3 regions of the Paenibacillus sp. CFBP 13594 genome follow, and region 3 is predicted to be linked to each of the others. Evidence: predicted binding sites of a transcription regulator. Region 3 holds the regulator's gene; each other region holds the start of a gene.
What was found. Region 3 encodes LexA, which represses DNA repair genes until DNA is damaged. Its sites were predicted from a motif close to CGAACATATGTTCG; they were not measured.
Positions count from the first base shown of each region.

Region 1: dndB (DNA sulfur modification protein DndB) is a predicted target of LexA. The motif match lies at 843-856, and genes of this name have one in related genera.
Region 2: IFU39_RS10255 (DNA polymerase IV) is a predicted target of LexA. The motif match lies at 1,859-1,872, and genes of this name have one in related genera.

Region 1 covers NZ_JACYVQ010000003.1:146,549-157,538, reverse strand. The annotation lists gene IFU39_RS11545 (hypothetical protein) at 1-183, opposite strand, end outside; gene IFU39_RS11540 (helix-turn-helix domain-containing protein) at 377-724, shown strand; gene dndB (DNA sulfur modification protein DndB) at 911-2,011, shown strand; gene dndC (DNA phosphorothioation system sulfurtransferase DndC) at 2,004-3,506, shown strand; gene dndD (DNA sulfur modification protein DndD) at 3,524-5,530, shown strand; gene IFU39_RS11520 (DndE family protein) at 5,527-5,904, shown strand; gene IFU39_RS11515 (cysteine desulfurase family protein) at 5,921-7,054, shown strand; gene IFU39_RS11510 (hypothetical protein) at 7,063-8,415, opposite strand; gene IFU39_RS11505 (DNA sulfur modification protein DndB) at 8,406-9,686, opposite strand; gene dptH (DNA phosphorothioation-dependent restriction protein DptH) at 9,753-10,990, opposite strand, start outside.
Region 2 covers NZ_JACYVQ010000002.1:624,882-635,871, reverse strand. The annotation lists gene cimA (citramalate synthase) at 1-1,430, opposite strand, end outside; gene IFU39_RS10255 (DNA polymerase IV) at 1,962-3,263, shown strand; gene IFU39_RS10250 (ferredoxin) at 3,381-3,623, shown strand; gene IFU39_RS10245 (L,D-transpeptidase family protein) at 3,841-5,283, shown strand; gene IFU39_RS10240 (hypothetical protein) at 5,325-5,462, opposite strand; gene IFU39_RS10235 (quinone-dependent dihydroorotate dehydrogenase) at 5,718-6,815, shown strand; gene IFU39_RS10230 (GTP pyrophosphokinase) at 6,951-7,766, shown strand; gene IFU39_RS10225 (DUF309 domain-containing protein) at 7,753-8,235, shown strand; gene IFU39_RS10220 (thioredoxin family protein) at 8,453-9,001, opposite strand; gene IFU39_RS10215 (RsmB/NOP family class I SAM-dependent RNA methyltransferase) at 9,223-10,920, shown strand; gene IFU39_RS10210 (pseudouridine synthase) at 10,917-10,990, shown strand, end outside.
Region 3 covers NZ_JACYVQ010000001.1:444,059-455,048, reverse strand. The annotation lists gene IFU39_RS02195 (ABC transporter substrate-binding protein) at 1-1,021, opposite strand, end outside; gene IFU39_RS02190 (carbohydrate ABC transporter permease) at 1,057-1,929, opposite strand; gene IFU39_RS02185 (ABC transporter permease) at 1,942-2,871, opposite strand; gene IFU39_RS02180 (HAD family hydrolase) at 3,459-4,250, opposite strand; gene IFU39_RS02175 (hypothetical protein) at 4,279-4,788, opposite strand; gene IFU39_RS02170 (DUF896 domain-containing protein) at 4,914-5,123, opposite strand; gene IFU39_RS02165 (LysM peptidoglycan-binding domain-containing protein) at 5,219-5,596, opposite strand; gene lexA (transcriptional repressor LexA) at 5,893-6,519, shown strand; gene IFU39_RS02155 (aldehyde dehydrogenase) at 6,625-7,926, opposite strand; partial or broken gene IFU39_RS33515 (helix-turn-helix domain-containing protein) at 8,029-8,190, opposite strand; gene IFU39_RS02145 (phosphotransferase enzyme family protein) at 9,055-10,074, opposite strand.

The DNA.
Region 1 (10,990 bases), on a different contig from region 3:
ATGATACTTATGGATATATAACGCCTTGATCATGGAGGCTAGAGCCCACTCGCAAAGAATCAGACAAGCTTTGAACTGATTGTGATTACGCATAATGGTAGCAAGTTTGATGTGATACTGGGAAAGTCGTTGATATTCAAATTCATTATTTTGCCGATTCTTGTAGGAGTAAGCATGATTCAAGGTAATCAACTCCTCAACATATTAGTTTAGAATCCACACTACACTTGAGCACTCTGCATGTTATTTTTAACTTTTGGGCAAGATACAAACAAAATATTACTACATAGTAGTTTTAAATACAAATAACTTATTATCTATCGATTAATTAACGATGATTCTTTCTCTACACTTCTAATTAAAGAGAGGTGTTCATATGTCCGAACTTTTAGAATTAGTGGGCGCGAGAATAAGAGATCTAAGGAAGTCTAGAGATCTGTCTCAAGAAGCATTAGCTGAAAATGCGGGGTTTAATCCAAGTTACATCGGTTTTATTGAACGAGCAGAACGAAATATATCATTGAAAAATCTTGAAAAGATTGCTGCCGCTTTAGATGTCGGTGTATATGAACTGTTTACATACGTTAAGGAGCGTGAAGATCTCTCACATGATGATGCCAATATTACTAAGATCATTTCTCTTTTAAGAACCCATGAGCCTAAGCACATTTTAATGGTGCTTAATATCATTACTGAGATCTTCGAAACTTATAATAAAAACTAAAAAAAAGAATAACATCCCGCTCTTACACGACCGGGATGTTATTCTTTTTTTCATTATTTATTCATCATTTATTCACGTAATTACGTACTTTCTTTACTTTATTATGTAATTTAAACATTGAACATTTGTTCGTCTTACGATAAAATCAATATACATTCTACGATATTACGTACGTAAAATAGGAGGATGTCCATGAACTTTAGTTATAGTTTTCCTGCGATTCGCGGGATTCAAGCTGGAAGAGAATTTTATACAGTAATGTGCCCATTGAAGTTAATACCTAGGATATTCCTCTTTGATGAGGAGGAAATTCCAGCCGACCACCGTGCACAGCGTTTAATGAATAAATCAAGAATTCCGGATATTACGAACTATATTCTTGAGAATCCTAAAGATTATATTTTTTCTTCATTAACTGCATCAGTAAACGGCGAGTTAATTTTCCAGCCACAATCGGAAGAGTTTAAGGATCTTGGTTATTTGAATATTTCTTTAGACGCCCAATTTCTCATTAATGACGGTCAACATAGACGCGCAGCTATTGAAGAAGCTCTCAAAATTTCGCCTGAACTTGGCGACGAAACGATATCCGTAGTATTCTTTCATGATCTTGGACTTCTGCGCTCTCAGCAAATGTTTTCGGATTTGAATCGTCATGCAGTGAATACCACATCTTCAATCGGAATTCTATACGATCACCGTGATCAACTATCTTTGATCACTAAAAGTTTAATCAATGAGATTCCTTTATTGGAGCGATATACGGATCGTGAGAAAGTGTCGTTGTCCAAAAATTCTCCTAAATTGTTCGCTCTGAATCACATTTTCAATACGATCTGTAAACTGTTAGGCAAGCGTAAAGGTGAGTTAATCTCAGAACCCGAGAAAAAATTTGTGTCTGAGTTCTGGGCTCTTCTTTGTGTTTCTATATTAGAATGGCAAGATGTACTCAATAAGCGAACCTCGCCAAGAGATCTTCGTATTGGTTCGGTTGTAGCGCATGGTGTATTTCTCGAAGCTATTGGTATAGTCGGCCACTATCTTTATCGTTATCATGCAGATCAATGGGAATTGTACGTAAAAGAACTATCCAAAATCGACTGGAGTCGCGATAATAAAGCGGATTGGTTAGGCCGTGCTTATGGACAAACCGGACGTATTAACAAGACAAATGAGACCATTCAATTGACTGCAAATCTCATAAAATTCAAACTAGGGCTCCCCTTAACAGAAGCCGAGCAGAAAATTGAAAATAAAATAAAAGAAGGTACATCTACTGATGTTTAACATATTTAATACTGGAAGCAAGTTCGTTGAAGCCAAAGAACTAGTCAAAGAAGTCTATTTAGCAGATGAGAAGCCTTGGGTCGTAGGTTTCAGTGGGGGAAAAGACTCAACGGCAGTTGTACAGCTAGTCTTTCAAGCCTTATCCGAGCTAGAACCTTCTCTTCTGAAGAAAAAAGTGTACGTCATTTCATCAGATACTCAAGTAGAAACTCCTTTAATTATAGACAAAATAACGCGAACCCTTGGACGCATACAAAATAAAGCACTCGCTGTAGGTTTACCTATTGAAACGCACAAGGTACGTCCAAAAGTTGAGCAGACCTTTTGGGCATCTATTATTGGAAAAGGTTATCCTACTCCTCGTCAAAAGTTCAGATGGTGTACGGATCGTTTGAAAATCGAGCCTGCTAACCGTTTCATTCTTGATAAAGTAGATCAGTTTGGTGAAGTGGTTATGCTACTAGGAGTTCGAGATTCCGAAAGTTCGACAAGAGCAGGAGTAATGCAATCTCATACTATAGAAGGTTCAAATTTAATGCGTCACTCTACACTTCGAAACGCATTTGTCTTTGCTCCTATCCGCTCATACACTCTTGATGATGTATGGGAATTTTTATTGCAGTATGAGTCACCATGGGGCGATGATAATAATGAACTGCTTCAGCTCTATCAAGATTCAAGTAGTGAATGCCCTCTCGTAGTAGACAAAGAGATAAAAGAAAGTGCAGGTTCTTGTGGAAATAGTCGTTTCGGGTGTTGGACATGTACAGTTGTTAATGAAGATAAGGCGTTGAGCGGATTTATTAATAACGGTGTGGATTGGTTACGTCCATTATATGACTTTAGAAATTTCCTTGTTCAAATACGTGAAGATCGTACGAAAAGACAAAAACATCGTATGAATGGCGAAGTCTATCTGACAACAAATTTAGGCGGTATAGATCCTGATGATTTGAGTCACCCGAGAATCTACAAATCTGAAATGAAGCATTATATTGAAGAAAATAAAATTAACCTTGCATCTGTGGAGGAATTGGATATTTTGATCGTTGATGATGAAAATCCAGATGCTCTTCCTAAACGTTTTGGCGTCGGTCCTTTCACAATGAAAGCTCGGGAAGAAATTCTTCGAAAATTATTACAAACTCAAGAAGAAATTCGCCAAATGCATGACCCTAACGTTGAATTGATCACATTTGAAGAGCTTAAGGCGATTCGGAAATATTGGCATGACGACCTACAGTGGGAAGATCGACTTCCTCTGATCGTCGAAGAAGAAACAGGTATAGCTTACGATTGGCATCAAAATGATCGTCCTGTATTCAAAGAAGACCAAGTCACCGATCTAGAATCTCTCTGTCAAGAAGAAGGAGTCAACCTTAATCTTCTTAAAGAATTAATATCTGTTGAGAAAGAATACTCCGGTGTAAAAGTAAGAAGAGGACTATTCCAGGCATTTGATAAAACACTCAGACAAGATTTCTTACATTTATAAAGGTGGATTAATAATCAATGCACATTCAAAAACTGGCTCTCCGAAACATAGGTGCTTACCATGGAGAGCTCAATAAATTTGATTTCCGTACAACGGCTAACCGTAACGTAATACTACTTGGTGGGAAAAATGGTGCTGGTAAAACGACAATACTAGAATCTTTAAGAATCGTTTTATTTGGCTCCATGGCATATGGTTTTGTTACGGAAAATGAACCCTATTTTCGTAAAATTAGAACGCTGCTAAATCGCAAAGCGATTAATGAAAATGTAACTGACGAATTTCAAATCACTCTTGACTACATTTCTACTGAAGATTTCGAATTACACGAATATTCATTAGTACGAAGCTGGCGCATAAAAAATGAACGTATTCGTGAGAGTTTTGCAGTTAAACGTGATAATCAATTCTTATCTGCTCAACAAACTTCTGATTTCCAGAGTCGTTTACGTGAAGAAATGCCTCCAAAACTATTTGAACTTTGCCTTTTTGATGGTGAGGATATTTCGCGTATTGTTTCTGAAGAAAAAATTCCAGAGTACTTGAAAGAGTCAGGTAAAATTCTATTTAATCTGGATCTATTCGTAAATTTGGAAAAGGATCTGAACACATACCGAATACAATATGCTCAGCAAAATGCCAGTGCAGCAGAAGAAGTTGCTCAGTATGAACAACTTGAGATGGAAATTGATCAACTCAAAGCAACAATCGACGAAAAACAACAGCTTACAGTTCTGCATGAAGAAGAGATAAACAATCTGAATGACGCTATTAAACAAGATAAAAAAGATTTCGAAATTCACGGTGGCTTACTCCAGGAAAAAAGACAAGAAATTGTTTCTAGAGTAAACATCATTGAGAACAAACGTAAAACGAATTCAGAACATGTACGACATTTCGTCTCATCTCTTCTTCCCTTCTTTATAGCAAGGAAACAACTCAGACAAGTATATCATCAGTTAAATGGAGAAAAACAATATGAGTCATACAATTATGTTGCAAACTCACTAGTAGAAGAAAAGTTAGCTTCTCTTCTTAATAATGTACTTGGGCCAAGCAAAAAGGTTGATGAACGTGAAGTGACATCTGTATTTGAAGGTCTACTGAATTTAATAAAACCCGATCAAACCAAATTAATTCATCGTGCATCGTTTGAGCAGCGTAGCGAGATTCATAATTTGAATAAACAAATTCAAGCACTTAATGTAACCGAATATGTTAGCCGTTTTGATGAAAATGCTATCTTGTTAAAAGAATCTCAAGAATTAAGGACTCAATTAGAAACGAATGATCAAGCCAGCGAATTCAAAGAACTTCTGGAACGCATTGAACAGAAAACAAAACAAGCTGAGCAACACAATATGATGATGGAACAAATTGAGTTTGAAATTCAAGCCTTGTCTGAAAGCTTGCATGCTAAAATACTGCAAAAAGAAAAAGTAGAAGACAAGATTCGAGAATATCATAAATCTGAAAAGTCATATGAAATGACTGAGAAATTACTAAAAGTTAGTCAACGTTTTAGAGAACGACAATGGCGTAAAAAGCTTGATGACGTTGCAAATGAAGCCGTACGTATGATTGACGTGCTTTTCCGTAAGAAAGATTTTCTCAAACGAATTCATATTGACCATACCACATTCGAATTAAAACTCTATAACCGAATGAATCAAGAAATATCAAAAGAGCGCCTATCTGCTGGTGAGAAAGAAATGCTGATGTTAACGGTTATACTCGCTATGTTTAGAGTATCGGGCTGGAAACTACCATTTGTGTTCGACACCCTCATGGGTAGACTAGACCAGGATCATAAAAAATCTCTTATTCAACATTTCATCCCACGCTGCGGAGAACAAGTCCTTATGTTCACAACGGATTCTGAAATCACGTCAGAACAGTTTCATGTAATCGAAGAGATTACAGCTCGTTGCTATACGTTAGAATACAATTCCTCTCTCGAGAGCGCAGTGATTGTAAAAGACCGCTACTTCGATATCGTTAGAGAGGCGGGACAAAATTCATGAACTTTACATTAAAAACATCTAAATATGCTAAAGAGACGCTAACGCAACTTCATGCCTCAACCGGTATTACTCCCAACATTTTGATCCGGTATGCAGTTGCTCTATCTCTGAGAAATAATGATTCAAGTAATCCAATTGCACCTATTACAAAGGATTTTACAGATGGTCTTGTATTGAATCGGAGCACAGTTACAGGAGAGTTTGATTACACCTTTCGTGCAATGGTTACACAAGCCGCTGGTCGCGAATTAACAGATGAAGAATTCTTTCCTTCTTATTTTAACGCTCATCTGGAACGCGGCATACGCGCTTTGGCTTCAGAGTATAAAAGCGCAGGAAATTACGAAAAATTCATTCGTAATTTGTTAATCTAACGAAAGTAGTGATCACATGTTATACCTGGATAATAGCGCCACAACTAAGATCCATCCTGAGGTTTTAGAAGCAATGCTTCCCTATCTTCAAGAGGAATACGGTAATCCATCCAGTAAGTTTTATTCTCTGGCAGAGAACGCTAAAAAAGCTGTAGCCACAGCACGTGAACAAGTCGCTCAACTATTAGGATGTGACCCAGACGAGGTTGTTTTCACAAGCGGAGCTACTGAGAGCAACAATATGATTATTAAGGGAGTAGCTGATTACTACGGTCATAAAGAGAACTCATCCAAATATTTGTTAACTTCTGCTGCCGAGCACCCATCTGTTCTCGAAACAGTAGAGTTTCTCGGTGAACGTGGGTACAAAACGAAGTTCCTTGATGTCGATACTTTTGCAAGAGTGAATATTCATAATGTTAAAGAAACAGTTACTCAGATCCAGCCTCTTCTTACTTCATTTATGTGGGGAAATAATGAGATTGGATCATTGAATCCGATTGACGAAATTTCCGATTTTTTTGCAACTAATGATCTATTCTTCCACACTGATGCGACTCAGGTTATAGGTAAAATACCTGTTGATTTGAGGAAACACCGAGGGATTCGATTCCTCTCCTTGTCAGCTCATAAAATAGGCGGCCCCAAAGGAATCGGAGCCGCCATCATACGGAAACAGTCGAAAGAGATTTTCACCCGCCTAACCCCTCTTCTACACGGAGGAGGACAGGAAAATAACTATCGGAGTGGAACTCTTGCTGTTCACAACATTGTTGGACTAGGCAAAGCTGCTGAGATTGCTTCACTTAGTCTAGAAAAAAACGTTCAGCGTCTAACTCAATTGGAGAACTATCTGGTTGATATATTAAAGAATAATCTTAGAGATAAAATTATTTTCAATAGCGATGATCACGACAAAATTCCGGGATTAATTAGTCTTCAATTCATAGGTGTGAACAATGAGTTGCTACTGAAAAAACTTTCTAACTTCATCGCCCTTTCTTCCGGATCAGCTTGTAGTTCAAGTAAACCAAGTCATGTGTTGAGTGCCACTGGGAAAACGCTAGAAGAGGTTCGTCAGACGATAAGGATTACTTTAGGTAGTGATGTGAGTGAAAAAGATTTAGATTTATTTAACGAAATCAAATAGCAAATTCACTATTCAGGTGGATGATTATCCCCTAGCTGTGTAATTTCATGGGATATCTGCTTTAGATACTTATCAACATCTTTTTTTAATGTAAATGCTGTACCTTCTAATTTTCTTAAATTATAGTTTCCATTATATTTTTTCAAAAGTTCTTCGAGTTCTAATAAATTTTCATCAAGTTTCTTTTCTAATTCTGAATTAGCAAGCAGTTCTCTTCCATATTCCTCTATTTTCCCGGTAATAAAGGGATTCATTTGTATATATTTAATGTCAAAGTTGTGGTTTTGAAATCCTGAGAATTCTGTCAATATTCTCAGGATTTCAATAAAGTCAACATACGTAGCATCACTTACTTCCAACATTTGCTGTATATCTTTGCTTTTAAATTCCAATTTCATCCTACAGAATGAAGTCCCTAGACTTGAGAAACGCGAAATAGATAATCTTATTTTATCTCCTGACATACTAAAATCTTCCTTAGAGTAAAGAAGACTCAACAAAGTAATCTCAGTTCTTATTTTTTTGAGAACAGATACAGCCAAGGTCTCATACTTCACGAAATCACTTTTCGTCATTAAACAATGGTTATGTGCCCAAGGATTTCGAAAATTATAGAGTTCATCCCATTCGTCTGCCAACTCAGATGTGATATGCTTATATAAGGTTGATACTGATAATTCCGTATTCCGTGTTGAGGTTAGTTCTTTAATTTCTTTTAGAGTTGATAAAAGTTCATCGATATCTTTTCGAGTCCCTACAATGTTTTCATTGGAAGACAATAATCCCTCAATTGAGTTCAATTTATCTGAGATACTTGAACTCGAGAATTTTATTCTTTCTTCTACAAAATCTTTTAGATGGACAAAGTCCAAATCGTCTAAAGGATTATTCAATAATTCCACTATTTTATCTCTGTTGATCGTTCTTTTCTTTTCTCTTTCCGTGTTTTTAAATAAGTGCTTATACCAGTTTACTCCCTTCTCTTTTAAAAATATAATTTCAATCAGAGTCCGAAATTCACGTTCTAATACGTAAACACTCTCAGAAATCTTTCTCATATAATCAATAGTCTGATTGTCATACACAATAGATATGTAATCACATACTATTTTAATTTTCTCAAGAAAGCTTCTTTTGTTATTATCAAACTTTCTTTCCTTATCTTTTTTAGGGTAAATAGTAAGATAATAGATACTCCCCTCTTGGCTAATCATTATTTCTAGTTCATTTTGATATCCACCGCTCTCATAAATATCTAAAATTGTGATTTCACTATGACCTGGTTTGCATGAAACAATAAAACTTGTTTGAAATTTAGGATAATCCAACAAATATTTTGTTCTAACATCCACTATAAACATTCCTCTCTATTGAGTTTGAGAATTTCATCCATTATAGTTTGTTTTCCCGCTGCGATTTCTTTTATGGAATTTATATCAATACTCTTTAGTTTCTCTTCCTCAGATAACAGTTGTTTAATATATTCTTCAAAAATATTTTCATCGGTAGTTTGATTTGTGTTAGATAAACTTAGTAAATTTCTATCATCATAAAACGCATCAAATATTTTCTCTAAAATCTGTCTAATTACCTCGTTTTCTATTATCTCAGCCTGATATTTGCTGAGAATATTGTTTAAATAAAGATAATTTCTTAAGGACTTATATACATCTTTTCTAACAGTTTCTAAACCAACGTAAGGTATTGGCATAACCTGTATCATTTCTTCAAGTGAAGTCTCAATAATCATTTTTAATTCGTCAATTAGTTCAGCTAATTCATTTGATTTCTCATGTATGTTTTCTTCATTTTCTTTTAGTTTTATTGTTAAATTTTCAACCAATGCTCTTAGTGTAATTTTCTTTCTGAAGAAAGCTTGGTCATTTTCTGAGAGAGAATGCATTAATTCAAAATATTTATTCCAATAAACCTCAATTATGTGATAATATTCTTCATCTAAATAAACTAACTCCTTTTCATTTTCTACCCAGTCCTTCATGAGGGGATATATAGTGAGATTTAATTCTCTTATACAATCCGTCATATGTAGGTATACTATCTTTTCACTTGACTGTTTTTTATTCCACTCAATAGAAGCTAGTAAGTCCTTATTCTTAGTAAAAAACTTTAAGCCTAACAAATTTTCAAGTTTCGGTGCAAAACGTTCTGAGACATTACTTTCAACGTTTTTAGGTGTTTCATTAATCATGTAGAAAAGATCTCTATGTTGATAATCTTCTATCCCTTCAACTATGAAAATTGGAAGTTCCATTCTATTAAGTAATTCCTTTTGTTGCCCTTCAACATCTTTCATCAAAGATATTATAGCCTTTATCCTGTGTTGTCCGTCTATTACAGTAAACATTCCTCTTTTAACTTCTAATGAGCTAGGTTCTGTAAATATAATTTCTGCTTTGCTATTTAAAATAGTAGGGGGGAAAAAAGTCGCTGGAATATCATTTAGAATATATTGTTTTATTTTATCTACTCTTCTGTCGTCTATATTCCTATTCATTGAAAGATCTGATCGGATGTCAACTATTGTCTCAAGCTGTTTATACTTCACTTTACCTATATAGCATGTATGTTCATTCCACTTAAACGGTATAACTACAAGTTTTCCATTACTCATTTTAACGCCTCCACATTAAATAATGCTTCGGAGTTGTACGTTTTTCACAACCCCGAATACATATAATTACAACTCCCAAAACGCTTTATCCCGCATCCAAATTGGCTGTCCTGAGCCTGCCTTCACAATACTAAAGTGCTTCTGTAGCGACTTGATCCGATTCATAATGTTATCTTCTTCAGACTTACTCTGCGTGCTAAATACCATTCGAATTTCCTTCGCAGACATTTCAGATACGTTATGCACAATCCAGGTCAGAATATAATTGGCATAATCGTTATCGGACGTTGAGAAGTGGCTTAGGAATTGTGTAGATAAGATCGTTCCTACCCCAAATTCGCGTCCTTCTCTCAAGATCTTCTTAATGGAAGTAAAGTCCTTGCTGAGGAAATTATCTGCCTCATCGACTAGAATCATTCGTGTAATTTCACGATAGGCTCCATTAATTGCGCTATGTCCAAACATTTGCATCTGACTGTAGAAGACATCCAACGTAATGGAAACTACCAAGTTCTGAATGCTCTCACTGTAGCCAGATAAGTTAATTACGGTTATTCCATCAATCATCTCGAAAAGAGAGATCGTTTGAGACGAGTCTGTTTCAAACACTTCAGTTTCATATAACTCTTTAAGTGCTGCATACAGAGAATCAACTTTGGTATTTTCTTTTCCAACATATAGTTCATATACATCACTCATCGTAGGTGCGGGCAAATTCCAGGTCGAAGAATCACCTTTAACAATGCCCTTTTTAGCATAAGCTTCCATCATAATATCCTTTAAAGTAATGGCTTGAACTTGTCCAAGGTTGAAAGATCGCACAATTGTATCTGTAAGAGAGTTGCTTGTATGAAGAGGCAAAAATGCTTTAAATGAGTCCGCCATATACAAAGACAATGGATTAAACGGCAAATGATGTAAATTATACACCTTCGCATTTGTCTTTTCAGTAAAATCAGGCTTGATATAATCACCTTTATAATCGAAGATCAATATGCCTATTGGTGTTTGATTAACATTATCGTAGCTGTTACGACTCAACTGCGTAATCAATGATTTTGTGAATTGTGTTTTCCCCGTTCCCATCGTTCCAATGATTCCTGTATTGGTGTGCATAATCTTATTCGTTGAAGTAGGGAACCATTTGACCTCTTCATTCGAAGTTGCATTATGTCCAAACAAAACTTCAAGCGACTTCATCGGTTCTTGATGATTAACAGAACTATGATGATCTCCAGCAGGTTCTAACTCAACTCTTTGATCATCAGCTAAGTGCGTGGTAGCTGCTATTTCACCAAGTCCTG
Region 2 (10,990 bases), on a different contig from region 3:
GCAGCTGTAGCATCCTTCTCATCCAGAACACGCACTTTGTAGTCCGACAGATGCATATTGGCAAGCGAAGGGAAGTATTGCACCAGCGCTTTCCGAAGGGCGTTATCGAGTGCGTTAACCGGACCGTTGCCCTCAGCAGCGGTATAAGCGCTTGTTCCAGCGATATTCACTTTGACAAAAGCTTCAGAAACAACGGATTTGCCCGCCGTTTTCTCTACAAGCATTTTGAATGATTCAAACGTGAACAATTCTTTCATATCACCGTTCGCTTCACGAATTAACAATTCAAGCGAAGCATCTGCACCTTCGAACTGGTAACCCTGATGCTCCAGGTCTTTGATCTTCTCAATAATCTGACGTGAATTGGCACTGCTTGGATCGAACTCAAGCCCCAGTTCCTGTGCTTTGGATACAATGTTACTTTGTCCGGCAAGTTCAGAGACCAGCACACGTTGTTTGTTACCAACCAGTTCAGGCACGATGTGTTCATAGGTACGTGAATCCCGCAGGATGGCAGAGACGTGAATTCCACCTTTGTGAGCAAAAGCAGCATTGCCGACATAAGGCTGATTAATCGGCATATTCACATTGGCAATCTCGCTAACATAACGAGCCACGTTTGTAAGTTGTCTCATGGAATCTTCAGTAACACATTCATAGCCAAGTTTCAGTTGCAGGTTCGGGATAATGGATGCGAGATTGGCGTTACCGCAACGCTCTCCATAACCGTTCATCGTTCCTTGCACCTGACGGGCTCCGGCTTGTACAGCGCTGAGTGTGTTGGCCACAGCCAGTTCACAATCATTATGTGTATGGATGCCGAGATGGGCATGAGGCAGGCTTCTATGCAATGTGGATACGATCTCGTGTACCTCGTTAGGCATCGTCCCGCCGTTGGTATCACACATGACGAGCCAGTCCGCTCCTGCCTCGTGAGCCTTGGTCAAGACCGCTTGAGCATACTCCGGGTTATGTTTGAATCCGTCAAAGAAGTGTTCTGCATCAAAGATCACTTCCATTCCATTCTGTTTCAGATAGGCGATGGAATCATAGATCATGGACAAGTTTTCTTCCAATGTAGTTTGCAAAGCGGTATGCACATGGAAGTCCCATGATTTACCGACCAGGGTTGCAGCCTGAGCACCAGATTCGATCATGCGCTTCAGGTTGGCGTCTTCACTAGCAACGCTGCCTTTACGGCGGGTACTGCCAAAAGCAACAACCTTTGCGTTCAGGTTTAATTCCTTGACTCTTTTGAAAAACTCAATGTCCTTGGTATTGCTGCCGGGAATTCCGCCTTCAATATAATGTACACCCAGGTCATCAAGCTTCTTGGCAATTTTGAGTTTGTCGTCTGCCGATAAGCTGACACCCTCCCCTTGTGTGCCGTCACGTAAAGTCGTATCGAAGATGGAAATGGCCTTTGACATGAAGATCCTCCTTTGAAATAAAGCGCTCTTTTAAAAGTATGGATTGTAAGTTAGGAAAAGCTGTTAAGTACGTTAGTGGACGAATCCTTCGATTCGGCAACGCTACACTGTGTTAAACTGGGTGCGCTGATTTGTCCTAAAGTTGTCAATTTGTATAATTAATTATTATATCACCATTATAGCCAAATGCTACATCGAAATCGCAGTATCATGTAACAATTAACGGATTTTAGAGAAAAAAGAAGGATGTTAATCATAATCCGGATGTATGTTATAATCTATTATTGAGTTTTAATTGGAATATATGGAAGAAAAGGAGGGTTTATTTTGAGTTTTGTATGGGAAAATACGGTTATTGTCCTGGTCACTTTGATATTTTTTGTGAGTGTAGGCTGGTTGATTATTCGGTCTCTGATCAGATCTCGCAGAAAATAAATGTTCGTGACTGAATTAACATAACGGGTTTGATATACTATAGAAGAAAGAAATTTGTTTCATTAATTAGTGTGCAAGAAAGGGCGGGGGTTCTTGATGTCTTCAGACGGCAATCCTCCAGCGAATGTGGATCAATACTACCCTACAGCCGGACGGGTGATTCTGCATGTCGATATGAATGCTTTCTACTGCTCTGTACATGAAGCCGAGGAACCAGATTTATATAGAGGAAAAGCAACGGCCGTTGCGGGCAGCAGTGAACTGCGAAAGGGTGTAATTGTAACCTGCTCATATGCCGCTCGTAATCGAGGCATCTCAACAGGTATGGTTGTCCACCAAGCCTTGAAAAAGTGCCCTGATCTCATTGTGATTCGTCCTGATTTTCATTTATATCGTCAATATTCAAGAGCTTTCATGCAGATTGCGTATAGTTATACCCCTCAACTTGAGGCAACGTCCATTGATGAATGTTATCTTGATATTACAGGGTCAAGGCAATTCGGGAATCCAATGGAGATTGCGGAGAGCATTCAGCGTAGAATCAAGGATGAATTGGGGCTGCCATGTTCCATTGGCATTGCCCCCAATAAATTATTGGCAAAAATGGCTTCGGATCTGAAAAAACCGAACGGTATCTCCATTCTACGTATGAGGGACGTACCCCGGATTCTTTGGCACAGGCCATGTAACGAGATGTTTGGCATTGGCAAAAAAACGGCTGAAAAGCTGAAAAAACTGGGCATTGAAACGATTGGTCAATTGGCCAAGTCGGATGAGAACATGTTGACCGAACTATTCGGAATTAATGGAGCATGGCTCAAAAATTCTGCGAATGGCATTAACCATTCCGCAGTTCACGCGGAACGGGAAGCCAATAAATCCATTGGACATACAACCACTTTACCGGCGGATGTATCGGATATGAATGAGATTCATCGGGTATTCCTCAATATAAGTGACCAGGTAGCCAGAAGATTGCGCAAGCACGAAATGTTCAGCCAGGGTATTCAGATTACGATCCGCACACCGGATATGAAGACAATCACCCGATCACGTTTAATGGAAGTTCCTACGGAGGATGCAACGGTCATTTACCGTGAGGCCTGTAAACTATTTGAGAAGCATTGGGGTAGTGGCAAGCCTGTACGCATGCTGGGTGTGACACTTCAGAACCTGATTCCAAGAGAAGAATCCGCTGTGCAGATGGACTTGTTTGAATATGAGCAGAAGCCCAAGAAGGACAATCTGATTCGGATAATGGATCAGTTACGTGATAAATTTGGTGAGAATGCTGTTGTGACCGCCGGCATGCTTGGAGACGATCCTTCCGTGCTGCTTCGGAATCATAAAGTGCGCGGTACTTCCCTGCAAAAAGATAACTTGCAAAGTCTTGATTAAATAAGGGATAATAGAGACTTGTGGTTGCAAAATGATTTGTAATTATGCTTACTTTGGTTTAATATGTTTCTAGATAAAAACACTGTACGTTTTGAATTTTAGGAGGAGAGAATGTAAATGAGTAAATATACTTGGGTTGAAAAAGACACATGCATCGCATGTGGCGCTTGTGGAGCAACGGCTCCAGACATCTACGATTATGATGATGAAGGCTTGGCTGAAGTTATCTTTGACGGCGATGCTAACCATGGTGTCAAAGCTATTCCAGACGACTTGTTTGACGATATGCAGGATGCATGCGATGGCTGCCCTACAGATTCAATCAAAGTAGCGGATGAGCCTTTCAATAAAGAAGGCTAAGGTTTTCTCACTAAACATACAGCACTTTCTTTTGTCTTAACGACAAGGGAAGGTGCTTTTTTTGCATTCATTTAAATGTGATTATCCGACTATGGATCAAGGACGAACATTGTCGAACCCCCTTTTTTCCACCGGGTACTCAAGTCCTATGGATTCAACACCTGGTTATGCCGATATATAATGATATACGGAAAAAGGCGAAATAGTGGAGGATCGGATGCAAAATACTCATCTAAGAACATATGTTAAGAAACATCCCGACAATAAAATGGCTTGGTACTTGCTCGGAAAGGAGTATTTGGGCGAAGGACAGGAGGCCAAAGCCAACTATTGCTTTCAGCAAGCGGGCGAGGTTTATGAGGCATTTGAACGCAGTAAAGCTCCTGCGGACATCTGGGTCGACTATCAGGAGAAACTAGTGGAGATGTCTGAGCAAAAAGAGAAAAAACAACGTAGACGCAAAATGTGGCTTACGTTGTTCATGCTGCTTGTGCTGGCAGGTCTGCCACCTGCGGACGCTCCGGGTTTCAGTCGTGAAGCGACCGACGCACTGTCAGCAGCACTGGAATCCACAGATGACATCGCAGCGCCTGTAGAAGCGGATAAACAGGTTGGAACTGTATCCATTGCGCCAAGCAATGTGTTCACTGCTGCGGCATTTGGTGGAGGTAATCATGGTGAGGCTGCGCTCGCAGCTGCCTGGTCTGGGTCTGGTCCAAAAGTAGAGACCTCTGCTGTACTGGGTATGCAAACCTCGGATGACTGGTCTTTATGGAAGCGAAATATGCCTGTGAAATACATAGTACAAACCAATACAAGCGGGAAATTAACTGCACAGAGTTATGATGCCAAGCAATGTAACTGTGAACCTCCTGAAATTACACCGAAAATCAAAAAGATGTCCTTGGCGTGGACCGCCAAGCAGGAAGCAGCTGCATCATTATCAAGTGCAATCGTTGCCTATCGCAAAAAAAATGACGCTTGGCCCAAGAGTGTAACGCAAATGGCTCAGCCATTTCCGATCAATATTCTGGGAGAGACTGCGTCAGGGATGACCGAGATGTTTCCGAAGCTGTTAGCTTTGCATCAAGGAAAGGCACAGGAAGGAAAGAGCGACTCAAATGGTAAAGAGAACGGTTCGACGACTTCGAATTCGTCTCAAGGCAAAAATGCCGCTTTTGCAGATACGCTGGGAGGTCAGCCTTTTTTGCAGGAGCCGCTGGAGATTGTCATTGATAAGGATAAACATAAACTTGCATTAATCAGTGGGGATACGATTGTTCGGATGTATGATGTGGGACTTGGCGGTGATCGCACACCGGAGGGGTCATTTGTCATTACAGATAAAGTGGTCAATCCGAATGGACGCTCGAACGGGGAGTTCGGAAGCAGAGGTATGCAGCTCTCGAATACGAATTATGCCATCCATGGGACCAACGAGCCAGACAGTATCGGACTGGATGAGTCCCTTGGATGTGTGAGAATGCGTACGGGAGATGTAGAAGAGTTATTCGCTCTTGCTCCGCAAGGCACTCCGGTACGCATTGGAGAAGATGTACTGCCAGATCTGACGCTTGTTCCAGAAGCAAAGCAGCGTTATCAGCATACGCTTGTTCCAAAGCAGAATAATCCGAACAAAACGTATCACTGGCTGAATTGATCTGTTGATATGTAGAATCAGATGGATTCAGCCTGAATCATCTACATGTTGGCAATAATGATAAGAGCACCAATGATGATGATCAAGCCACCTACACTGGCTGCTGTCCATGCAATGGCTTTGCGATTCACTTCTTCTTTCTTTTGCTGTAATGCAGGTGGTTTACGTTTGGGAGCCATGAGTTATTCCTCCTTATTTGGAATAGAACTGGTGTAGAGTAACCATGCTCTCATTGTAAAGAATTCAACTCGTCATTACCAGTGGGCGGGTGGATTTCTTGTGAGCATTTTGTATTATTCGATTTGTGCTGTCTATGCGCAAACTACTTTCCTTTTTAATAAGAAACAGATAGACTTGTGTGTAGAGTGTTTTTTTACATATGAAAAGACGGACAACGGCTTTTTGGCGTACCGGACCAGAACGGAGTGAGTGATTTGTTATACAGAAGTCTTGCTAAACCTTTGTTGTTCAAAATGGACCCTGAACAGGCCCATCATCTGATTATTGGCGGCCTTAGTGGCGTGGGTAGCATCCGTCCGGTTCCTTCCGGACTGCGTGTGATGTACGGCGTTCGGGAAACGTTTGATCTGGCTGTTGACATGTTTGGGTGTCATTTCCCTACACCTGTTGGTCTGGCTGCGGGGCTGGACAAAAACGGGCAGGCCGTAACGGGCTTTTCTTCCATCGGATTTGGATTCATGGAAGTGGGAACCGTGACACCACTTGCACAACCAGGTAACGATCAACCACGGCTGTTCCGTTTGCCTCCAGATGAGGCGTTGGTGAACCGAATGGGCTTCAACAATCTTGGTGCGGAAGCCATGGCAGGTGAATTGGCACGTCTACAGAATCGGCGTATTCCAGTGGCTGTTAACATCGGCAAAAATAAGGCAACGTCTAATGAGGAAGCTCACTTGGACTATTCGAAGTGCATTCAGGCACTATACGATTATGCTGATCTGTTCGTGGTTAATATCAGTTCACCAAATACACCGGATTTGCGTAATCTGCAACATGGGAATGAATTGAAGGAACTGCTCGCTGCGGTTATGAACGAGATGAACGTGCAGCATGCACGAGCGGGCGGAGCGACCAAATCCGTTCTGGTGAAGATCGCACCGGATGTGAATGATCAGGAACTTGAATATATGGTTCGAACCATTGCAGACAGCGGTGTTGCTGGCATTATTGCTACGAACACAACCATCAGTCGTACAGGACTTTCCCACCAACATGCAAAAGAGACTGGCGGTCTGAGCGGTAAACCTCTACGTGACCGTTCAACGGAGATTATTCGCCAGATCTATCGCCAGACCGAAGGCAAACTTCCGATTATCGGTTCAGGTGGCATTTTCACAAGTGAGGATGCATACGAGAAAATTAAAGCCGGAGCAAGCTTGGTCGAAATATATACAGCATTGATCTATGAAGGACCTGAGGTGAATCGGCGCATTCATGCTGGACTGCGTGAGTTGCTGCGCAAGGACGGTTATCGTCATATCTCTGAAGCGGTTGGTGCGGAGCATCGTTAAGAAGGAATGTGAATCCCCGGAATGAAAATATAGAAGCATGGGAAGAGCGTAAAATGGTTCGGGACTCTTCCCCCCACCAAACATCATGTATAATGGAATAGAACAGGGGACGCTATAGAGACAGGAGGCATAAGCATGGACGGTAGAGACTGGGGTACATTTTTACTTCCTTATGAACAAGCGGTAGAGGAATTGAAAGTCAAGTTTAAGACAATGCGAGCGGAACTGAAGAAACGGGAAGAGTATGCCCCGATTGAATTCGTTACCGGTCGTGTCAAAAAAATATCCAGTATTCTGGAGAAATCCAGACGACTGAATGTGTCGCTTGATGACGTGGAAACAGGCATTGAGGATATTGCAGGTATCCGCATTATGTGCCAGTTCGTGGATGATATCCGCCGGGTTGCCGAGTATATTCGAGGCCGTAAGGATCTCACGGTGCTCATTGAGAAAGATTACATTACGAATTTCAAAGAGAGCGGCTATCGTAGCTTTCATATGATTATTGAGTATCCCGTTCAGACGGCTCTCGGACAAAAGAAAGTTTTGGCCGAGATACAGATCCGGACACTTGCCATGAATTTCTGGGCTACCATTGAACATTCGCTGAGTTACAAGTTTCGGGAAGGGTTACCTGATGAGATGAGAACCAGGCTGAAAAAAACGGCTGAGGCCGCGTTTATACTGGACAACGAGATGTCTGCAATTCGTCTACAGATTTTGGAGGCGCAGAAGGCGTTTGAGGATGATTCCAATATCGTGTCAAGAACATTGAATATCATTCATCAATTATACTTCTACCACCTTGTCAGTGAAGCAATTGAAGCACAGAAGCGATTTAACGATTACTGGGAACGTCATGATATGGAAGGACTCAAAGACTTGCTGGATGACGTGAAGAAACTTCTGAACAACGCCAGAAAGGGCGAAAACCCGGATGAGCATCTATGAGCCACTGTACGTTGACTACTTAATCTACTTCAATCGGGATCAGGATTATTTCGAGTGCCATGAGGTGCTGGAAGAATTGTGGCTTGAACGTAGTCGGGATTCGCTCTATAAAGGGTTGTTACAAATTGCAGTTGGTTTATACCACTTCAGGAATGGCAATCTCCGCGGAGGAAAGATGATGTTACAGAGCTCACTTGATCTTCTGGAACCTTATCCTGCTACGATTCTGGGCATTGACCTTGGGGCTTTGGTACGGGATGTACAGGAAATCGTGAAGCAACTGTCCCAATCAGATGTTCAGTCTGTGACTTACAGGGATTTGTCCATACGAATTGTTGATGAGGTCTTAGAACAAGAGATATCTAGAAGATCGCTTGAGCTAAAACCTAATATTCCGCAGCGCCGGAGTCCTACCAGAGGGCGAATATACGAAGAGAAGATGAAGGCGATGGATCAGAGTAACAGTTGAACCGTAATCAGCATTAACATTCAAATGAGCATCCCATGGATATGAAGTTCCATGGTTATGAAACACCCCGACGATTCCTGTAAAGGGAACGATCGGGGTGTTTTTAAATGTTGCGTTATATTCAGATGATTGCAAGTGGCACAGCCTGTCCTTCAACAGAACGTTTCTGGTGATACAAGTGCCTGATTGTAGATACTTGTGAAAACGGAACTATCAGTTAGCTTGCCGAAGGAGCGGCGCTGCCTTTATATTTTTGGAAAAATTGTTTGTAATCATCCAGCGTGTAGCCCTGGTCACTGCCATTCTCTTGCAGTCCGCCAACCATACGGTCTTTCTCGACACCAGCCTCATAATAGACGAGTGTAGGTGTGAACTCGATATTGTAATCGGTCCATCCTGCTTCGAATTCACGCAGATTGAACTGTGGAAGCTCAATACCTTCACTGTCAACGAGTGGCATCAACTGAGGTGTTGTGGCACGGCAGTGCGAGCAGTCGGAAGCAAAGAAATAAACAAAAAAGCTGTCTTTGTTATCGATTTTGGCTTTGAGATCAGTGGGTACAATAATTTGTTGATAGTTGGGATCACTCAGTAGCTCCCTTGTAGCTGGATTAAGCTTGGAAGCAGCAATGCCATAAGCATTTTCCACTGAATCCATCTGTTTCTTGGATTGCTGGTCTACGACAACCAGTGCTGCAATCATAATGATTAAAATACCCAGGAAAATAAGGATCGCAGCACTTTTCTTTTTCTTCTTGGATTTCATTGGACATCCCCCATCGATCATATCGAAATATAGTTTGGGCAAAAATAAAGGTTGGGATAATATGCATAAACACCCGAATTTTTGCTCAGGAATCAATCTACTTGCCATTATACTACATTACACGCTGTAGTGGAATAGATACGATATGATAGGAAAGCAAAGCCTGGATATGATAAAATAAAACGATATTGCAATCTTACCAAGACAGGATGAGTGGGAATATGGGTGTAAAGTTACCTTTGATATTTGCTGAGCGAATGAAAAGTTTGCTGGGTGATGAGTTTGAACAATTTATGAAATCTTATGAACAGTCGCCCCATGCGGGACTGAGAGTGAATACGCTAAAAATATCGATGGAACAATTCGATGATATTGCTCCGTTTGATCTAAGACCTATTCCTTGGTGTGAGACAGGGTTCTATGTACCTCATGGTGTTAAACCGGGGCTGCACCCTTATTATCATGCAGGCCTGTATTATATACAGGAACCAAGTGCAATGGCTCCAGTTGAATTATTGCAGGTTGAGCCTGGAGATCGTGTGCTTGATCTGTGTGCTGCTCCGGGAGGGAAAACAACACAGATTGCTGCAAAGCTGCAAGGCAAGGGTGTACTTGTGACGAACGATATCCATGCTGAACGCACGAAAGCGCTAGCCAAGAACGTGGAATTGTACGGGGTGCGTAACGCGGTTGTTTTGAATGAGTCACCAGAGCGGATCGCGAATGCATTTCCTCATTATTTTGACAAAGTATTAATTGATGCGCCTTGCTCAGGTGAAGGCATGTTCCGCAAGGATGAAGACATGGTGAAATCGTGGGAACATCATTCGGTGGAAAAATGTGTGCTCATGCAGCGGGATATCTTGGAGACTGCGGCACGATTGCTGGCCCCGGGAGGAACCATCGTATATTCGACATGTACCTTTGCGCCGGAGGAAAATGAAGCGATGATTGCGGAGTTCCTGAATGTAAACCGTGATTTCGTAGTAATGGACATTCCTGAAGAGACAGGGTTCGCAACAGGACGTCCGGAATGGGTACGTCAGATGATGCCGGAGAAGGCAGAAGAGACAAAAGATGTGTTGGATCTAACGCGTGGTACGGCAAGATTGTGGCCTCACCTTTTGGAAGGAGAGGGACATTATGTCGCTGTATTGCAGCATCGTGCAGGGCAAGGATTACAAACAGATCAACCTGGAGTAGTTAAAGAAGGAGCAATGGAGTATGGACAGGTCGTGGATGTGTCCAGGATTGAAGTAGAGGGGAACAAGGATCACTCTATTGCTGCTTCTTCAATTGCTATGACCAAGGCTGATCGAAAAAAGGAACGTTTATTGCGAATCGAATCCCGAGAGTCCCATGACAGACAGGCTGGCGGCGGCAAGAATTCGGGTAAACAGGGCAAAAAAGGTAAAGATCACGGTGGACGTAAATCGGAACGGGGTCAGGGACGCGGAGCTGATCCGGCAAGTATTGATCCGGTTGCGATCTACAGTCAGTTTATGAAAGAACAATTGGAGATTGAGTTAACTGGAGAGACGGTATGTTATGGAGATCGGGTGTATCAATCATCGGTTGGTGCAGCTCGGTTGGAGGGACTGAAAGTCATTCGTCCAGGCTGGTTTATGGGAACGATCAAGAATGGACGATTTGTTCCGTCCCATCCGCTTGCCTGTGCTCTGAATGCATTTGAAGCACGGCGAAGCGTAAATCTGTCATCCGCTGATGGCGAAGCCGTGAGATACCTCAAGGGTGAAACGTTAAATATTGAAGAAGAACGAGTGGTGCTCAAGGCGGATACGGTTGCCAAAGGGTACGTTCTTGTATGTGTAGATGGTTATGCCGCTGGCTGGGGAAAATGGCTGGATGGTGTACTGAAGAATGAATATCCGGCAGGGTGGAGGTGGACATCGGTATGAGTGGAAAAGGGAAACAAACGCTGCGTCTGGACAAAATATTAAGCCATATGGGTGTGGGAACACGAAGTGA
Region 3 (10,990 bases):
TAATCTTTGCAACTGAGTATTTACCTTCTCCCAGCGTTTTGTTCATATCATTTCGGTGCAGCACCACCGTTTGGGAATTACCATTAATCATGAATGATTTGCCGGATACAAATTTCTGTACAGCCTGATCATCATCCTGTGTGAAACTTTCTTTGTCCAGCAATCCTTCGGATACCAACTTGTTAAAGTACGTTAGCATCTCTTTGTATTCTGGTGTTGTAGCCGTGTACACAAATTGATCCTGATCTTCCTTATACGTCAATCCGTTACCAAAACCCCATCCAGCCTTGGTACCAAAGCCGGTAGCTGCAATACCTAATGTGCTATTAAATTTGAAACGGTCCGAGAACGGAACGGAATCCGGGTACAGCTCTTTGAGTTTCTTTGCTGCGTCATACAGTTCATCCCATGTGGTTGGGATAGCAATGTTATTTTCTTCAAAAACATCTGTTCTTACGATTAATGTATAATCTGGCCATACTTCTTCATGCAGACCCGGGAGTACATAATACTTGCCATCTTCCTGTCGAAGTCCTTCGATTTCTTCTTCCAATCCCCATTTTTCCACTTTATCCTTGAAGTTGGGCATCAAATCAATATAATCACTAACGGGCAGAATCGCACCGGAGGATACAAAAGCAGATTCTTCACCAGGATAGGTCTTTGGAATAACCAGCGGTGCATCACCAGAACTGATTAGAAGAGATCTCTTCTGAGAATAGTCACTCATAGGAACAATCGTTGGCTCAAGTGTAACACCAGTCATTTCAGTCAACTTTTTGAAAAGCAACCAGTCTTTTTTGTACGGATAGGTAGGTTGATCACTATACAGTATCGATAGATTAAACGGCTCAGTCGCCTTGAATGTATCCCCTACATTGTACGTCTCCATCGCTGCCTTGGTTTGAACTTCTGTGACGTCACCTCCAGCTCCAGTACCGCTACTACATGCTGCCAGAACAACGGTCATCATTGATGCCAACACCATTTTACCAACAAACTTACGTGGTTTTTGATTCATTTAGGTTATCCCCCTGAATTTGGTTTAGTTTGACCTTACTGCTTAACAGACCCTAACATGATACCGGTTACAAAGTATCTTTGGACAAATGGATAGATGGTGAGTATCGGCAAGATGGTGAGTACCATCGTTACTGACTTAATATTGGCAGCAATCTGTGTCAGGTTATCGGCTGAGGTTGCACCGGCAGTCGCTCCGCTAGTCGCTCCTGCAATCATATTGCGCAAATAAATGGTGACCGGGAACAGTTCTTTTTTGTCCAAATACAGAAAGGCTGGGAACCATGAATTCCAATGACCTACTGCGTAGAACAGCACCATGGTTGCCATAACGGCTTTACTTAGCGGCAATATAATGCGTAGCAAGATCCCGTAGGTGTTCAAACCGTCAATGGAGGCAGCTTCCTCCAATTCTTCAGGCATATTTTCAAAAAATGACTTCATGATCAGCATGTTGTATATGCTAATTGCGCCAGGAACAACAAGTGCCCACATGGTGTTGTTGAACCCAAGGGAATTAATCAACACATAGTTTGGAATCAATCCACCACTGAAGAACATCGTGAACACGGCGAACATCGTCAAAAACTTGCGACCCATCAACCTCTTTTTGGACAGGGCATAGGCGAAAATAGTCGTCATGAACATGGAGATTAACGTACCTACTACAGTGTAAATAATTGTATTTTTATAATTAGTCCAGAACATGCTGTCACGCGAGATGGTCTTATACGTCTCCACATTGAATCCTCTTGGGAACAAACTAACCTTACCCGAATTAATATAGGACTCACTACTGAAGGATTGTGCCACGACATTTAAGAATGGATAGAGCGTTATAAATACCACGAACAGCAGAAAGATGACATTGAATACTTTAAATACCTTATAAGATCTGGATTCCTGCATGATGCTCCTCCTTTACCATAAGCTTCTTTGTGTCAGTCTGCGTGAGATGGCATTTACGGAGAACACCAGAATCAGACCGATCAGCGATTCGAACAAGCCAATTGCGGTAGCATAACTGAAGTTACTGGATTCCAGTCCGACCCGATACAGGTAAGTGGAGATCACATCAGATGTCTCGTAGATCAGTGGGTTGTACAAGAGCAAGATTTTTTCAAATCCAACAGCCAGGAAATTACCCATGTTCAAAATCAATAACGTCACAATCGTTGGCAAGATCCCTGGTAACGTTACATGAATCGTCTGCTTCCACCGGTTGGCACCATCGATACGTGCAGCTTCATACAAAGAATCATCAATGGTTGTCAGTGCAGCCAGATACAAAATCGCTCCCCAACCCATACCCTGCCATACCTCAGAAGTGATATAGATTGTTCTGAACCACTCAGCCCGCTGCATAAAAGGAATATTGTCTCCGGTGAAGAAAGCCACCAGTCCATTAATGGAACCATTCACTGCTGTCAGCTGCAGGATCATACCTGCAACGATAACGATAGACAGAAAATGAGGCAGATAAGACGCGGTCTGTACAAACTTCTTGAATCGTTTACTTTTCACTTCGTTAAGCATCAAGGCAAAAATGATTGGAACCGGGAATGTAAAGAGTAACGCAAGTCCGCCTAACATCAGCGTATTACCGAATACTCTCCAGAAGGTAGGGTCCTCAATGAACATTCTGAAGTACCTTAATCCAACCCACTTTTCTCCAAATATACTTCCCCCGGGAACAAAACGTCTGAACGCAATCACATTACCAATCATCGGTCCATATTTGAAAATAAGGAGATAAATGATGGGAAGGATTAATAGTGAATACAGCTGCCAGTCTTTGCGGAACAAAGTTGCTGCCGTTCGTAATCTGCTCTCTTTACGTAAAGATGTCATGGTTAACGTTGTTTTAGCGGTTTCCGACTCCATGTGTTTTCACTCCGATCCAGGACTTGATAAGTAAGAGTAATTCATGTACATTTCCCATCGTTTCTCCTCTTGTAGAAGACAACAGCTCCTTTAACTTCACCCCCACTACGAAATAGATGTTTGCCAAATGTAAGCGATATCAATTTGATGTATTATGTAGAATCACACAATCCAAGGTGCTTCACATCATTCATTAGCACTTAATAAGTGGTGTGATCTCCAAATCGAAAGAAGCTATTCTAAAATATTAAGCGCTTACAATTAATCGAAAATAATAAGCAATAACTCCCTGCTTCCCTTTAATGAAGTAAGTCAAAAAGAAATTGCTTAGGACAATCTAAATACTAGTCATACTAGTATGTTAGTTATATTTTAATCCAGCTCCCCCCTAATTTCAATAACTTTTAGCAAAATAAATGAAAATCTCATTTAACAAGGCAACTTAGTCGATAAAATCAAATTAAAAAACATTGGTAACTTCAAGAACGACATCATCGTTCATTGAAGCTTCCAATGTTTCAGGGTGCTGAGGTAAGATGTTATAGCTGATCTGCTCAGAACTTAGCAATAAGTTGATCTAATTCGGATAAATGCGTGATTTCATGGTCGGGCGCATACGTTTCATTGTTGGTCTTATGCTCACGGTTAATCCATACGGCTTGGATGCCTGCTGATAGAGCACCACGAATATCCGTCGTCAACTTGTCCCCAACCATCATGCTCTCTTCGGGTTTAACACCCAGTTTACTCAAAGCATGCTCAAATATGGACGGATCTGGTTTTCCTTTTCCAAAGTTACCCGAGATAATAATCTCATCAAAGAAAGGAGTCAATTCAGGTACACCATCCAACTTCTCTTGTTGCAAAGCAGGACAACCGTTCGTTAACAGCAACAGTTTGTATTTCCCTTGTAATTGAAGCAAAGTATCCATCGTTTCTTCGTACACATGAGGTCTGGATCTACGTTCTACTCCGAACTGTGCGGCCAGTTGTTCAGCAAGATCTTCCCGATCTATACCCAACTTCAACAAGCCACGACGCCAGGATTCTTTACGGTAAACTGGAGCAAGTTGTTCCAACTGACGGAACTCAGCTTGATCCCCACCTGTAAAGTTGGCCCAAAGGCCTTCAAACGGATTGATTCCAATCATTTTGGTAAAAGGAAAGGTCTCATAAGATTCATACAGTGCACGTGCCTCGTTACGAACAGCTTCTTCAAGTTCCTCCGGTTTGACCCCAGTCTCTTGTGCTGCAATTAGACAAGTCTCATGAAAAGCTTCTCGAACACTACGCTCATCCCATAATAAAGTATCATCCAGGTCGAACAAAATCGCTTTTAACGCCATTCCGATCATCTACCCCTTTATGCAATAATTACTTTTCGACGGTTTCCACGGTGATCTGGTGTGCTTTTGCAAATTTCAGCAAACGTTCTGCAATCGCATCTGTATCGTAACGGTTCAATAACTTGGTGAACACCCATCTTTTCCCGCGACTGTTATGTTCGATAACAACTGTACCCGGTTCAATTCTGAATTTGACGATATCTTCAACCCCGATTGAACGTTCACGATTACCCTTCGTCGTTATAATCCGATTACTGCTAATCTTGATGTATGGACGGCGAAGCATGAAGATGACTGCCAAAAATACGTAAAGCAGCATGGTCACCCAGTCCCAAGTTGTCATTGGAGCTTGCACAAGGAATGTGCTCATAAACAGATACAAAAAGGCGAGACCGATCAAAAATATTGGGAACAACAAGCTGCGTCCCTTAAAGACTTCTTCACCTGGTGTACCAGTGATTGGTTGACCACTTTTTTTGCGTTGCTGATTTAACTGCTTGGAATTTTTCTTAACCGTTCTCTCGAACGAACGCGACATGTGAATCCCCCTTATGTGTCTTTGTATCGGCTTACATAATTGCAAACCAACATTTCCCCCTATAAATTGCACACTCAAAATAACAGGAAGAAACCTAAATATCATAATGATATCATTAGGTTTCGTTAGTGTTTGAGTTTGCCTTGGTGGCCTTTGTCATTCTCATCATCAACAATCTCAATGGTATCCAGTTGTTGTCTGAAATTGCTGCGAATATTGCTCAAATAAATCTCTCTTAGCTCGGCACGTTCAGCAAGTTCTTCCTCTGACAATCCCGTGGACTTTTGCTTACGAGCCAATTCGTTAATGCGTGCTACCAGACTATCTATATCCAAGCTTGTCCCCTCCAAAAATACAAAGTCATATTAACTTTGCCATTATAAAGGCTGCTTGTCAAGCTGACACGCGCTAACACTCATTGACGTGCATTTTATTCTGCAAATTGCGGTAGAGCTAGTACTTGTCCCACTTGGATGGAAGTTGTATGAAGTTGATTCACTTTCTTGATTGCTTCTATATAAATACGTGTATCCATATTCGTCGGTTTATGTTCCAAAGAAATACTCCATAATGTTTCCCCTTGTGAAACAGCTATCTTTCCTCCAGGCAGAACATCATTCTCATTGCCAGCAAATACAGTTAAAACAGTGCTGCATCCAATAAATATAATCAAAGAGGTAATGGCTACCTTTAACATCCATGAAGAAATCTTGAAACGCGCTAAAACCTTCTTGTAGTTCCCTATGTTAGACTTCACCAGTTCCGAATTCATTGGTTCATAAATGCTTTGATAAGTAGAATATCTCATTAAATACCCGCCTCCAAACGTTTGTTCCTATCTGTTGGAATCAATATAACACGAACACTTGTTTTGTTCAATAGATTTTTAGAACAATTGTTCGCTTCTTTTTTGAAGGAGAAATATCTTAATTCAAATCCTTCTGCAAAGCATTTGCAGTATTACGCTCTGACTTTTGGACAAATTCGGTTCTATAAGTTAAAAAACACTGATTATATACCATTTTATTTAGAACTTATGTTTGTACGAACGGAGGTTCTATGTTATAATTTTCCCAAACGTTACTAAAATGGGGTTGATACGGTATGTCGAAGATATCCAGCAGGCAGCAGGCTATTCTGGAGTTTATACGAAATGAAGTCCGGTTGAAGGGGTATCCTCCTTCCGTACGGGAAATTGGTGAAGCGGTTGGACTGGCTTCCAGCTCAACAGTACATGGACATTTGGATCGTTTGGAGAAAAAAGGTTTGATCCGACGCGACCCTACCAAGCCAAGAGCCATTGAGCTTCTGAGCCAGGAAGAGTCTGAGCATTCTCATCAATTTGCTCATAGCGTTGCACGTATTCCTGTTGTTGGTAAGGTTACAGCCGGGGTTCCAATCACTGCAACCGAGAACATTGAAGACTACTTCCCTCTCCCTACACATTATGTAGGCGAACAGAAAGTGTTTATGCTTTCGGTAGTCGGAGATAGTATGGTGGAAGCTGGAATCGTTAACGGAGATTACGTTATTGTCCGTCAACAGCAAACTGCTGATAACGGTGATATCGTCGTTGCAATGACTGAAGACGATGAAGCTACAGTGAAAACGTTCTATAAAGAGAAAGATCATATTCGCCTTCAACCGGAGAATGCGACCTTCGAACCTTTACGTTTGAAACATGTTAGTATTCTGGGTAAAGTCATTGGCCTTTTCCGAGATATTCATTAATATTTAACTTGAGTAACAAAACTAGATGTAATGAAATACGAAAGAGGTTGCCCTGATGAACAGGGCAACCTCTTTTTTTCATGTTTATGTTATTTATGCGGCTAATTATTCACTGCGTTTCAGAACACTCTTGTGATGCGAGAACACATCAAAGCTCTGTTGTCCGTGATATGAGCCCATACCACTCTCTCCGACACCACCAAACGGGAGATAGTGTGAAGTCATATGAGAAAGTGTGTCATTAATACATCCCCCACCGAAGGATACTTGATTCAGAACCTGATCCTGCAGTTGCTCATCCTGTGTGAAGAGATATAGCGCCAATGGTTTTGGCCGGCGAACAATCTCATCCAGCATAGGATTCAGGTCACTGTACGTAAACACAGGAAGAATCGGACCGAAGATCTCTTCTTGCATCACAGCTGATTCCCATTTCACATCTCCAAGTACAGTCGGCTCAATGAGCAACTGCTCACGTACAGAACGCCCACCAATTAGCGTTTTGCCATCTGTGAGGAATTTCGACAACCGATTAAAGTTACGTTCGTTGACAATATGCGGGAAATCAGCGTTTTGTAACACATCATCCCCAAATTTATCTTTGATCTCTGCGCCAATCAGATTGATCAATTCGTCATGAACTTGTTCATGTACAAGCAAATAATCCGGAGCAACGCAAGTTTGGCCTGCATTCAGGAACTTACCACGAACAATACGCTGAGCTACCAGCTTCAGATCTGCGTCACTATGGACAATAGCAGGACTCTTACCACCTAATTCAAGAGTTACAGGAGTCAGGTGCTCTGCAGCTGCCTTCATCACAATGCGACCAACACCCGTGCTGCCTGTGAAGAAAATATAATCAAACTTCTCTTTCAACAATGCTGTGCTGGCTTCGACTTCCCCTTCCATAACGGCTATATACTCCTGAGGGAAGATCTCATGAATCAGATCATACGTCAAACGAGATACGGCTGGTGTTAATTCAGAAGGCTTGATAACTGCACAGTTACCGGCTGCAATTGCTCCAATCAGTGGACCAAACGCCAGTTGGAAAGGATAGTTCCAAGGTGCAATAATAAGCGCCACTCCGTATGGTTCAGGGTAAATGGTGCTCACCCCATCCGGCATAGCCGCATTGGTTGGGACTTGTTTGGGTGCAGCCCATTCCTGCAGATGTTCTAATGCAAAATCCAGTTCACCCAGAACTATTCGAATCTCGGAACTGTAAGCTTCCGCCTCAGATTTGTTCAGATCAGCCCGAAGTGCATCTTGAATCCGTTGCTGATACTTTTCAATTCCTTTTCTAAGCTGTTGAAGTGCATTAATCCGATACTCGATATTTTTAGTTTGTCCTGTATAAAAAAATGTACGTTGTTCTGTCACTAGTTGTTTTGCCTGATCCATAATAACATCTCCAATTAATTATTTAAAATTAAATTGTTCAAAATTTAATTAAAGTATACCTCTTCTATATGAAACTTTCAACATACAAATGAAACATCCATGCTCCGCCTGATAGGATCCAAATGAAGCTGCACGCTCTAATTCACGGCAAATGGTCGAAGGATGTCTGCCCAGTTCCTTTGCGATTGCTCGTCAGCTTTTGCCTTGCTGGTGTAGGATTTCTAGCTTGCTCCGTTCAATTATGCTAAAATGTCTGTAGCTCATGGCTGGATTCTCCTTGTGTGAATGTGGTGTAGGAACCTTCATTCTACATGAATCCAGCCATGGGCCTTTTTTATTTATTTCCAGTAACTGTAACCTCCCCGTTTCCATATTTTCATGGACGCTCTCCTCATTTCATTTAGTGTATCTGAGGTGGCTTCGAGTGACCAATTGGATTAGGAGGCTTTAAAGATATAAAAGGGGTTCTTAATAATTACATTAAGCTAATTCTGCAGAATATGAAGTTTAAAGCTTCACATAATCAATGGTTTGATGCATCTCTGCCTTCTCCATCTTCCAAAAACATTAAAATCTCTAAGGAACTCATCGAACTTATCCCTCAAATCGATGACCAAGGAACACTTCGAAGCTCCCCCTCCAGCTTCGTTGTTAACTTTACCGCATACTACTCTCCGTATAGGACGGATGCTTTCCATATAAAAGCTCGATCTTCCATAATGCCTCAACCGTATTTGGCATCTCGCTGTCCTGAACATCCGGCGCAAACCATCAAGCCCCTAGAAAAGAAAAAAGACGACCCACCAAGTCGAGTCGCCTTCATTCCAATTCAATGCCAGTTTAAAAAATCACGAAACGACCCAAACAGCTCTGTCAAAATATACCCCAAAATGAAGGGGAACTAGAGAAGCTGAAGAACAACTGGATCGGACAAACTTCATGAATAAGCAGAAATCTTCATAATAAACAGAAAAGTTTCAGCGCTAAGTACACAAGTAGATCTTATATAAACTCGAAGTCATAGCTCACGTTTTTAAAACTCGATGATATGAACAAACACTCTAAACAGCGACTTATTGTAAATCATCACCATAAGATATCATTATTTTAGCCCGGTATCGGTTAGTATTAATCCAAATTTACAGGCTCGACCACTTCGAATAAAAATGGATTACCATTTAAATATTCTCTTATGTATGCTTGGGCATACTTTTGTTCTTCGATTAAACTGGTTGTTTCTCTTGGATCAGAGGCGTGATGACAGTAGTTCTCGATCATGAACATGACAAAAAAACATTCCAGATCCCGAATATAGTCCGTTTCCAACTTCCTAATACTCTCATAACCTTGGATAAGCATCCATCGATGCTTTGGCCAAAGCTCCAATATGGTGCCTGCCATATCGTAGAGATAATATCCGTACCCACATCTTCCAAAATCAATCGGATAGGGTTGATTATCCTCAAAAACCATATTACCGGTATGTAAATCAGCATGAATGAGCCCATAATTATGTTCACTTGGATGCATCGTGGTAAGTTGGGATACAACCTTCTCAGCTGCATCTTGATACAGCTTCCATCCCTCTTCGGATAAAAAACGCTCATAGTAACGTTCCAACTTATCCATTTCACGTTTAAAACTTTCTACTCCCCAAGTAGGTCTTACAAAATCAGAAGGTGGATTGAAATCCTTTGCTGCTGCATGGAGCCTGCTCATCAATACACCCATATTATATGCTTGACTATCTGTAAATTCACCTACTGCTTTTTCACCCTCTATCCATCGCATCATCGTTATATAAGGGCGCCTATATCCTGTCTCTGTTTCGATGTCCAATACATAAATACCATCACAATTTGCCATCCCTTCTGGTACATTTAGATCTTTCGATTTGTTCAGTGCTTGTAACAGTAGGAGTTCCGAACGAATTTCCTCTCTGCTTAATCGGTCCGAATGAATGCGAAGTAAATAATTGTTATCTGTACTGGTTTCAATTTTATACGTGATCGTATCGGATAGTTGAATAAACTGGATGTTATCCCATTCTAAATCATACTTTTGAATAGCAGATAGAGCGACTTTCCTTGCTCTGATTAATAACGCCCGCCGTTCTTCATCAGTATCAAATCTTAAAAAATCATTCATTTGTTATCCCCCTACAGTTTTTATGAAGTACGTAACTACTTCTCTTGTATGTTATTATAACGATAGTAAAAGCTTGAAAATATGTAGTAAACAATTTAAACTATACTATACACAAAAAAGTCACATTAGAATTTCTTCCAATGCGACTTTTGTTAAACTATTATTTTATATAAACGATCTCTTTAATAGTATCGTTTGATAAGGCAAAATCGATCTGAAAGTTTCTCGATAGTGTCACCATCGAGAAACGTAAACCAATCCAACGTTCATATACTTTTGTATTTCATTTAGAAATTCTTCTGGAAAGATGATGTTGACATTTACATATCTCATGATAGCCGCTCCTTAAAATAGTTGAATTTTAAGGTAGCAAAGTCTACACTATAACAATTATCACTATCCGGATTTAAGCGGTTACTTATAATATTAGCTCTATACAAACAGCCGCCGTTGTTCATAAAATAGACTTTGCATAGAACATATCTCGAACCTTTTCATAGTGTCTCTCCTTCCTAAATAACATTCAAACTAAGATATGTCTTCATCGGAAATAGAATGATATCTCAATAGTTACATATTACTCCAAGTGGGCGAAGTGTCAACACTATACAATTAAGTCGTTTGAGCGAAACTGTCACATCTCATCTATTCCTTACGGACTATCAATATAAGACACTCCACATGTATCGATTACGTGAATACTTTAAGCTCCTTCCTGCAAACTCAGCGTTGCCGATGCAATATCCAGTTCAATTCTCTGCTTTATCACTAGCGATGATATGGTTCACCGCAGTTAATCTTAAACTAAACTGCCCACCAGCTTAATGAATTAGAGCAGTGACAAGTAGTTAAATACTTATCTAATCGGTAATCAGATCATTTCCTTGTCCTTTTCGGCAATCGGTACAAGTTCTGG